Regions from separate parts of the Acetobacterium sp. UBA5834 genome, predicted to be linked through region 1. Evidence: riboswitches for the same ligand, from Rfam matches in the RefSeq annotation. Region 1 holds a riboswitch; each other region holds the start of a gene.
What was found. A riboswitch is a leader RNA that binds a small molecule or an ion and turns the genes downstream of it on or off. The one in region 1 is predicted to bind cobalamin.

Region 1 (3,278 bases):
AGGTTTTATTTGCGTGCGTCTATAAAAAAGCGCGTTATTTTCACAATGAAATTAACGCGCTTTTTTAAACGATATCAAGAAATCAGTGTCTTTGAATCGTTTGTGTTCAGGCAGAAAATACTATTTGGCTGGTCAAATAGGGATTTTGTCTGCCTGGGGTAATATCAGTGGGTGGCTTTATCATTCAAGTGATTGTGTGCTTTCTCACTTAGATTTCAAAAGTGATATATTTCTGAAGAACCGCTTTCAGCTCCCTGATCCCATCCCCGGTAATGGCACTGACCGGATGAATCTTATCCGGATGGATACCTGCATAAGTCAGGTAACGCCGACTGCGTTTCAAATCGCTATGCCTGTGGTCGATTTTGGTGATGACCCCGATCACCGGGATGTTGTAGGTACAGACAAAATTTGGGGGCACCGAGTTTTGGTGATCGGTGCTGGAATTAATTAGGACGATTAGTCCAGCGTCACAGGTCACATTGATGGCCTGGGGTCGAAAACAGGGCAGTTCAATAAACTCACCGGGGGTATCAATAAAATGGTCAGAATAACTGACCTGCTGAGTTTTGCCATAAGTGATCAATTCATTGGTCAGCCGTTGGAATAAGGTGGTTTTTCCACTGCCAATCCGTCCGATCAGGGCGACGCGGTTTTTATTATTTGCCATGAAAATTCTCCGTTAGGCTGATTGGACAAAACGTGCTTCCCGACCGATACAGGCATCGATGGGGCAGGTTTGACAATCGCAGTAATCCAATAAATCCTCAAAAAGAATGCCTGAAGAACTGTAAAGCGGCCGCATGGTGCTGTAGGGGGTTATTTCCATGCCGATGCTTTTGGTCGAGTTGCTAAAGGTATTGAAGATGATTTGATTGGCCTTAATCGACCAGTCCGGGAGTAGTCCGGGATTGACCATCCCGATTTTATCAAAGCTTTGCTCCAGCTGGATCGTATTTTTCAGATATCGCATTGCTGAAGTCATAACGGGAAGTTTAAGCGAATTTAACAGATATTTTTCGGTCTGATTGAGGTTGGTTGGCATGTCGCCGATGGTCAACAGGTACAAAAACACCTTTTGGTTGTCCGACAAGAGATGTTTCAGGATTTTACTTTTATATACGTGGCCGCCGATCAGAATCGTGTTGCCGGTGGTTGTTTTGACCGAACATTCTTTGAGAATGGCCCGGGGTTTAAACCGTTGGCTTAAAATATTCGCAGCATGGCTGTACTCTTCATAAGCAGAGGAATCCGCCTCAAGGGGCTTCTTTCCCAGCAATTTTTCAATATCTGTTCCAATGGGAATCTTTTTGATAACAACGTCTTTCATTTTTTTCCTCTTTTCTTGAGTGTTCAGTTTTTTTATTTCTGCAAAAAAATAAAAAAACCTTTTCAAAAAAAGGTTTACAAATGCGGGACTATTTCAGTGACGTCATTTAATTAAAGGAGAACGTCATTTCGTTTTCTTCTCACATTTTGCAGCCTTCTTTGAAGCTTCAAACAGATGATGCGTTTACAAAAATATCCTGACTTGGAGGGACTCCCTGCACCCAGCCTTCTCGGTTTTCCCAATGACTGAATACGTCCATATTCTCCTTACAGTAGCAAAGAAACTGTCGCAGATTTTCACCGCGTTCCTTTTGTAAATGCTTTTCTATGCCAATAATAAACTAAAAATGGGTGTTAATCAAGTCTATTATTGTTTTTTTCAAGATGAAGGTAAAATACGTCCTTGGATTAGAGACAATAACTGACTTAAATACTATTTGCAAAGCCGGAGATCTCAGCTACGCTAAAACACAGAAACGGAATTGCTATCCGCTTCTGTGTTTTGAATTGAGATTCGTCTAGTCAACCATAACCATAACCGATGTTGCTTTGATGACCGCAGTTGCATCACCGCCGACGACTAATCCAAGATCTTTGATTGCCGCCATGGAAATTGTTGCTGAAATAATGTTGCCATTTCCAATATCAATTTTCACGATCCCGCTCACCGCACCATCTTCAATTGCAACAATTTTTCCTTTCAACTGGTTTCTTGCACTTAATTTCATTTTGACACCCCCTTTCCCACAAGGTATTAAATACTACCTTTTTAATTTTACCCATTTTAAGCTAGACAAAACAGTGTTAAACAGCGAAGTGCATTTAACCGAAATGATTTCTTGACATAAAAGAAGGGTATGCAATATAATAACATTCATAACAAAACAAAACAATACTAAGCGAATCAAAAGGAGAAATTGAGTGAAACGTAGAGGAAAATGGTTAGCGATTTTATTGGTAATGGGAACACTACTCGGTTTGGTGTCGGGTTGTGGTAGTAATTCAAGTCAGGCCGAAGAAAAGGTTGATATGACAAAAAGTCTTGATGGTCAAACACTGTTTGTATACTGCGGAGCCGGGATGACCAAACCCTTTGGTGAGATTGCCGATCAGTTTAAAGCAGAAACCGGTTGTGATATCCAGGTGGTTTATGCCAACGCCGCTCAAATCCAGAATCAGATTCAGACAACCGGTGAAGGAGATCTCTTTATTGCTGGCTCGGCTGATGAGCTCAAACCGGTTCAGGACAAGGTGAGCGAAAGCATCGATCTGGTTAAACACATTCCGGTGCTGGCGGTAAAAAGCGGCAATCCGCTTGGTATCACCGGCTTAAACGACTTAACCGGGGCCGGGGTCGAAGTTGTGTTGGGGGATGGTGAAGCGACACCAATCGGCAAGATCGCCAATAAGGCCTTAACCGACCTGGGCATTTTAAACAATGTGAATGTCGTCGCCCGGGCCGCAACCGCCCCGGAAATAGCCAATGCCCTGTCAGTAGACGAATGCAATGCAATTATTATCTGGAAAGAAAATGTGCCAGCCAATGCTGAAATTGTCAATACCCCAGACCTCAATGCCTATGTAAAAACAGTCCCGGCAGCCAAATTAAGCAGAAGTGCCAATACAGAAGCGCTGGCGGCGTTTATGACCTATCTGGATTCGGATCCGGTCAAGACGATTTGGGAAAATAACGGTTATGAAGTACTCAACTAGATTGTTGGTATGAGAGGGAAAATATCAACCTTTGATTTTTTTGAAATACTAACCATTATTATTACCTTTATTGTCATTATCTTTACGACGGCTTTGTTATTGGCAATTGTACTTAAAGGGATCCCCTATTTAGGGGCCGCGTTTTATTCGGAGGAAGTACGGTTCTCCATCAGGCTAAGCTTATATACCGCCAGTATTGCGACGCTTATTTGTATGTTGCTGGCGATACCGACTGC
Region 2 (3,278 bases), on a different contig from region 1:
TGCCGCCGATTTTTCACCTTCTGCCACCAGAATAGCGCTGGCTTTTTCCCCTTCGGCCTGAAGAATTTTTTCACGTCGTTCCCGCTCGGCCTTCATCTGCCGTTCCATCGCATTTTGGATCGCTTCTGGTGGCATAATATTTTTAAGCTCGACCCGATTAATTTTAATCCCCCAGGGATCGGTGGCTTCATCGAGAATCACCCGCATCTTGGTATTAATGACATCTCGGGAGGTGAGCGTTGCATCAAGCTCCATATCTCCGATGATATTACGAAGGGTCGTAGCCGTTAAGTTTTCAATTGCCTTCATGGGATTATCCACCCCATACATATAAAATTTGGGATCGGTTACCTGCAAATATATAACCGTGTCAATTTGCATTGTGACGTTATCTTTGGTGATAACCGGTTGTGGTGGAAAATCGGCTACCCGCTCTTTTAAACTGATTCGCTTGGAGATCCGGTCTAGAATTGGTATCGCAATATGAAAACCGGTTTCCCAGGTAGAATGATAAGCTCCCAGCCGTTCGACTACATAGGCATTGGCCTGAGGAACAATCTTGGCATTGACAATAATCACAACAATAAAAATGATAAAGATGACACCTAAAATAATGAGTCCATACATGTTTTTTTCCTCCTTTTATTTTGAAATAGTTTCTTTCTCAGCTGCCCGAACCATGGCCTTAACGCCTTCGATTCCCACAACAGTCACTTCAGCACCAATCGGAATAACAACCTCACCATCGACATTTCGGGCTGACCAGGACTTCCCGTCTATTTTGACCGCCCCCTGACCTTTGAGGTTATTGATTTCTTCTTCAACAATGCCCCGGTTTTTAAGTATCCGATCGGCATTGGTCGCCATTTTTTTGGGATCCAGATGTTTCTTTAAAAACGGCTTTGTACCCAATAATAAACCAATGGAAACGACAAAAAAAACGATCATCTGCACCCAGAAAGCCGCGCCAAAATAGGCAGCAACTAAAGCCACCAAAGAGCCCACACAAAACCAGATTGAAACCAACGCCCCAGCTGTAACCAGTTCAGCTACCAGAAAAACGATAAACAAAATCAACCAGATAAAAACAAGATTCATCCTCTCACCTCCCTCATTCATTTGATTTATTATAACATAGTTTGATTCTTTTTTTATCTCAACTGTCCAAATCATTTTTTTAATTTTTTTCTTGCACATTTATTTTTTAGGTTGTATAATCAAAAACAAGTAAATCGAAAAGCGAGCATATGGTGCCTTAGCAATAAGGAGAATAGGGAATCAGGTGAGAGTCCTGAACGAACCCATCACTGTAAGGGCGGAGCAAACCACAAAGACCACTGTTTTTTAATGGGAAGGTGTGGCGTAGCGCTAAAACCCCAAGTCAGGAGACCTGCCTATGATCGATCCTGAATGAACGAAGGTAAAGTTCATGGCGGTTATTTTTATAATAACTGCTGTGGACTTTTTTATTTGCTAAAATACCAACAATCATTCAGGAGGAAACAATGACAATTCTGGAAAAAGCACGGGCGGGTGAAATCACCGCCGAAATGATTTATGTGGCCGAAAAAGAAGGACTCGATCCCGAGCTGATTCGCCAGGGAGTGGCCGCTGGCGAAATCGTTATTCTTAAAAGCGCCCGCCCCAATATCAACCCGGTGGCAGTCGGTAAAGGACTGTTTACCAAGGTCTCAGCCAGCGTCGGGATGTATGAAGTTGACGACACCATCGCCGGTGAAATGGCTAAAATTGACCAGGCCATTAAGGCCAAGGCCGATACCCTGATGGACTTAAGTGTCCGGGGCCCAATCGATGCAATGCGTGAAAAAGTCTTAGCTACAGTGGATCGGCCAGTCGGTACCCTGCCCCTGTATCAAACCCTGGCCATGGCTCAGGAAAAATACGGTACCGCTTTAGATATGACCGCCGACGACATGTTTGCGATGATGGAAAAACAGGCTGCTGATGGTGTCAGCTTTTTAGCCCTGCACTGCGGCACCACCATGGACGTGATCAACCGCGCCAAAGAAGAAGGCCGGATTGATCCCCTGGTAAGTTATGGAGGCTCCCATCTGATCGGCTGGATGATTCACAACCACTGTGAAAATCCTTTCTTTACCCAATATGACCGGGTCCTGGAAATCTGTAAAAAATATGATGTCGTCCTGAGTTTTGCCGACGGCATGCGTCCCGGCTGTATCGCTGATTCACTGGATGGCGCTCAGGTTCATGAATTGGTGATCCTCGGCGGCCTGGTTAAAAAGGCCCGGGCGGCTGGCGTTCAGGTGATGGTTAAAGGTCCTGGCCACGTGCCGCTGGATCAGATTCAAACGACTGTCCAATTACAAAAACAATTATGCGGTGGTGCACCCTACTTTGTCTTTGGTTGTCTGCCCACTGATTCCGGGGCCGGGATGGATCATGTCACTGGTGCCATTGGCGGAGCGATTGCCGCCTATTATGGCGCGGACTTTCTCTGCTATGTGACCCCGGCCGAACACATCGGTATGCCCAGTGCCGAAGATGTCTATCTGGGCGTGATGGCCAGCCGCATTGCCGCCCATGCCGGTGATGTCGGCAAAGGTCATCCGGCGGCGATTGCCTGGGATCTGGAAATGTCCCACGCCCGGCGGGAACTCAACTGGGGCCGACAGATGGAACTGGCCATCGATACCGAAACTGCCACAAAAGTCTGGAAAGATCGCAGCACCAACTTCGCCTCCGAGTGCAGCATGTGCGGCGACTTCTGTGCCATGAAAATTGTCGGCAAGTATTTACGAGACGAAAACCAGGAAGTGAGGAACGAACGATGACCCAAATGTTAAAAGCGCGGGCGGGTAAAATTACCGAAGAAATGGAAATGGTGGCGATTAGCGAAGGCTTCACCCCGGAATTTATCCGGGCGGGAGTAGCCGCTGGCCGGATTGTCATTCCTAAAAATAAATTGCGCAACCGTTCTAAAATCTGCGGCATCGGCGGCGGACTGGACGTCAAAGTTAACGGTCTGATGGGCACCTCCGGTGACCGCGATGACATGGAAATGGAAGTCAAAAAGCTCAAAATCATTGAAGCCGCCGGTGCCCATGGCTTTATGGATTTAAGTATGGGTGCCGATATCGATACGATGCGGACCTTGAGTTTAAGTAATTCCAATATCGCCGCTGGCTGTGTGCCGGTGTATCAGGCGGCCAAAGAAGCGGCTGATAAACGGGGCTTGATGGTCAATATGACCGCCGACGACTTGTTTGAAGTGGTGGAAAAACAGTGCCAGGCCGGGA
Region 3 (3,278 bases), on a different contig from region 1:
GGCTTTTCGCAGTACTCCGATAATTTCAGAAGATGGTGTCGATAGGGTCATCATAATCATCGCACTGATCGCCCCAAACACTTTCATCATCAGAAACAACATTTCCTTAAGCTTGGCAATCGACGTATACAGGTAACCAAATCCGAGATAGAGATTGAACTGGCCAATTGGCTGGCTTGAAAAATCAATGCCGATGGCAACGGTACTCAAAATGATAAAGGTAAGCGGAATCATCAGCACCGACAGATAAGCTCCCAGCGGTAAGCCGCCTTTGACAACTGTTAAATAAGCCATGCTGACAATCACCGCCAGCGAGACCAGCTGGTTATTAAGCACGATGCAAAGCAGCAGGGTCAACCCTGAAAAGGCCACTTTAAAGCTGGGGTTCCAGTCTCTGATTTTTGAGGCATAAGCATAATAATCAATGGCTGATCCTTCGCCGTGTTTATGACCGATTTGATGATGATGCTTGTAATGATGATGGCTGTTATCGCTTTTTTCATTCGTTCGGACAAAACCAAGCCGTTTGGCTGAACTGTTTTCCATCTGCACCCATCCTTTCTTTATCTATGATTCCTGTCCATTGCCTGCGCTACTTAACCGTATCAATACGATCGATACATTCAATCAACGCATCAACCGAACTGAATTTATTACTGCACTGCTCTTCAATGCGATCAACAAGAATGATCCTCATTCCCAGCTTTTTAGCGGCGTTGATCTTATCCACGACGCCACCCATGTTGCCGCTTTCTTTGGTCACCAACACCTCTGCCTGGCAGTATTTAAAGAGTTCCATGTTCAGGGCTTCGTTATAGGGCCCTTTGATGGCAATGATGTTTTTGGGGCTGAACCCCAGGCTTTCACATTTACTTAAAACCTTCCAGTCCGGCAGCACCCGCAGATAGACCCGCTTTGAATAGTCCGGAATTCTTTTGAAAATATCAATTCTATTACTGCCCAAAGTCAACAGAATGTTTCCTTGGCAGTTCATCAGAACATCACAGGCTTCCCCATAGCTCTTAACAACGGTAATATCCGGATCATCTTCGTATTTTAGCCGCTCCCGTTCATAACGAATATAGGGCAGATTTTCAAATTTGCAGACATTGATGGCATTTCGGGTTATTTCTGACGAAAAGGGATTGGCCGCATCAACTAAACAGGTTGGTTTTAGGGTTCTGATCAAATGGGTAATGTGATCTTTATTGAGTTTTCCCTGATAAATATCCAGATTCTTAAATTCCTCCAACATCCCGGCACCCAGACGGGTCGTAACGGTTACAGCCGTGTCATGGTTATTTTCTAATAGTCTCGCAATTACAGTCTTGGCATCGGTTGTCCCGGCTATTACTAATACTTTTGACATCTTCCTCCATCACTCTCATTTATATTTTTGCACAAAAAAACCTCATTATCTCTAAACAAGACAATGAGGCCGCAAAAATGCGCACAAAAATAAACCTCCTCCATCTCTCGTAGAGTTTGAGATACACAAACAGGCAGGTCTTCTGGCTTGAGCGTCAACATTGCCTCCTGCCTTCCCATTTCTGGTGGCATTCCTGGAGAAACTCGTCTCTTACAGCGGCGGGACCGCGGGGGATTTTCACCCCTCTTCCCTTTTCACCGGCTTATAATACATTGATTACAGCCGACACCTGTTTATTTATTTAATTCTTATATTTTTCTTAATTCAATAGTACTATATCAAATTTTTCCAGTTTTGTCACGTATTTTTTATCCCAGCGATTTTACGCTCTGAATCGTTCCGTTCTTAAACCCAGCTCGGCCAATGACATTCCGGTGATGGAAAACACATAGGCTTCATCAGGGTCAACCAATGTGATGGCTTCTGAATCGATGGACTCAATTGTTTTTAAATCATCCCTCAGACCGGCCCCTGTTTTTTTCATCAAACTTTCTTTTTTAGTCCAGATTTTCGTAAAAGCCAGGGCCTTGTTATCGCTTTTATTAATCAATTTTAATTCCTGCTCGTTACAGACATATTCAGCCAGCTGGCCATCATAGGCCGCCACGGTTTCAATATCGACCCCGACATCACTGGTATGAATGGCACAGATTACTCCATTTTTACAATGGCTGAGATTAAAGTGGATCTGGGGATAGTCGCTTAAATATGGCTTGCCCTTGGCCGAATAACAAAAGCGAAGCTTTTCCGAAATACCATATTCATTTTTTAACCCGTAATTCAGCAAAACATAGCCCAATACCGACAATTTCTGATCAAGCTTTTGCCGATACGCTGTTGCCTTTTGCTGCCGTTCGTCAGGAAGCAACATCAGACTGCGTTTAAAAAGTTCATCTGAAAATTCTTCCATTTGATCAAATAAATAAACTGCCATTTATACCCCTTCACTTTTAACTTTAATAGTAGCACTATCTTAACAATTTTTTTCGTTCTTGACTATTTTTTTCATAAGTAAAGGGCTAAACCATTCTTCAAATGAAGGTAGTCCAGCCCATTTATTTTTTAATACCGTTAATCTGAAATGATTTATTTTAGTATTCTTCCCGGACTCCAAATTCGGCGTCTTCCACCCATTCTTCCGGACGTTCGACCAGGGTAATCAGATTATCAAAGATTTTATAATGATTCTCTTCCTGCTTGACCAGGTAACCAAACAGTTTTTTAGTTTGTTCATCTGCTGATTCCTGATAAAATTTCTGATAGAGTTCGATGCTGTCCTTTTCCATTTGCAGAGCCATCCGATAGACATCCAGCTGATTGGGGATTTTTTCGAATTTGTTTTTAAAATCACCCCGGTCTTTAAAAACATTGTTGGTATCTGCCAATGCTTCATTATCAGCTAAATCGTAACTTATTTTTGCCAGCTCATTTTTTAGCAATACGGCGTGACCATTTTCGTCCTCGGCCAATAATAAAAACACCGCATTTAACGGATTGTCCTGATTGTTTTTTGCTTGTTCACGGTAATATGCTTCGCCGTCACGTTCCATCTTAATTGCAAATTCAATACTATTCATTTCTTCACCTCTCATCATTTATTAACCTCGTCCTTTGACGATCTTATACTAAACTACTCAAGCAAATTTAAATAAGCGCCATAACCCTGGGCTTCCATTTCCTCGGCTGGAATAAAACGCAGCGCCGCACTGTTAATGCAGTAGCGCAAGCCTCCGGTGGTGATCGGACCATCCTCAAAGACGTGACCCAGGTGGGCATCACCAGTGACGCTACGAACCTCAGTCCGCTTCATCCGCATGCTGGTGTCACTGAGTTCTTTGACCACTTTGGG

Region 2: it holds a riboswitch for cobalamin, as region 1 does, so the genes downstream of both, thiC (phosphomethylpyrimidine synthase ThiC) here and B3F51_RS09650 (hypothetical protein) in region 1, are expected to answer to the same signal.
Region 3: it holds a riboswitch for cobalamin, as region 1 does, so the genes downstream of both, cobK (precorrin-6A reductase) here and B3F51_RS09650 (hypothetical protein) in region 1, are expected to answer to the same signal.

What each region holds. Positions count from the first base shown of each region.
Region 1 is NZ_DJGY01000048.1:1,163-4,440, forward strand. Features, by position in the region: gene B3F51_RS09645 (EutP/PduV family microcompartment system protein) at 209-670, opposite strand; gene B3F51_RS09650 (hypothetical protein) at 683-1,330, opposite strand; cobalamin riboswitch at 1,505-1,679, opposite strand; gene B3F51_RS09655 (TOBE domain-containing protein) at 1,848-2,057, opposite strand; gene B3F51_RS09660 (substrate-binding domain-containing protein) at 2,251-3,042, shown strand; gene B3F51_RS09665 (ABC transporter permease) at 3,052-3,278, shown strand, end outside.
Region 2 is NZ_DJGY01000060.1:87,060-90,337, forward strand. Features, by position in the region: gene B3F51_RS11975 (SPFH domain-containing protein) at 1-627, opposite strand, end outside; gene B3F51_RS11980 (NfeD family protein) at 643-1,098, opposite strand; cobalamin riboswitch at 1,232-1,411, shown strand; gene thiC (phosphomethylpyrimidine synthase ThiC) at 1,506-2,813, shown strand; gene bzaB (B12 lower ligand biosynthesis ThiC-like protein BzaB) at 2,810-3,278, shown strand, end outside.
Region 3 is NZ_DJGY01000015.1:1,355-4,632, forward strand. Features, by position in the region: gene cbiQ (cobalt ECF transporter T component CbiQ) at 1-546, opposite strand, end outside; gene cobK (precorrin-6A reductase) at 593-1,369, opposite strand; cobalamin riboswitch at 1,485-1,677, opposite strand; gene B3F51_RS03435 (4'-phosphopantetheinyl transferase family protein) at 1,752-2,363, opposite strand; gene B3F51_RS03440 (ferritin-like domain-containing protein) at 2,521-3,024, opposite strand; gene msrB (peptide-methionine (R)-S-oxide reductase MsrB) at 3,060-3,278, opposite strand, start outside.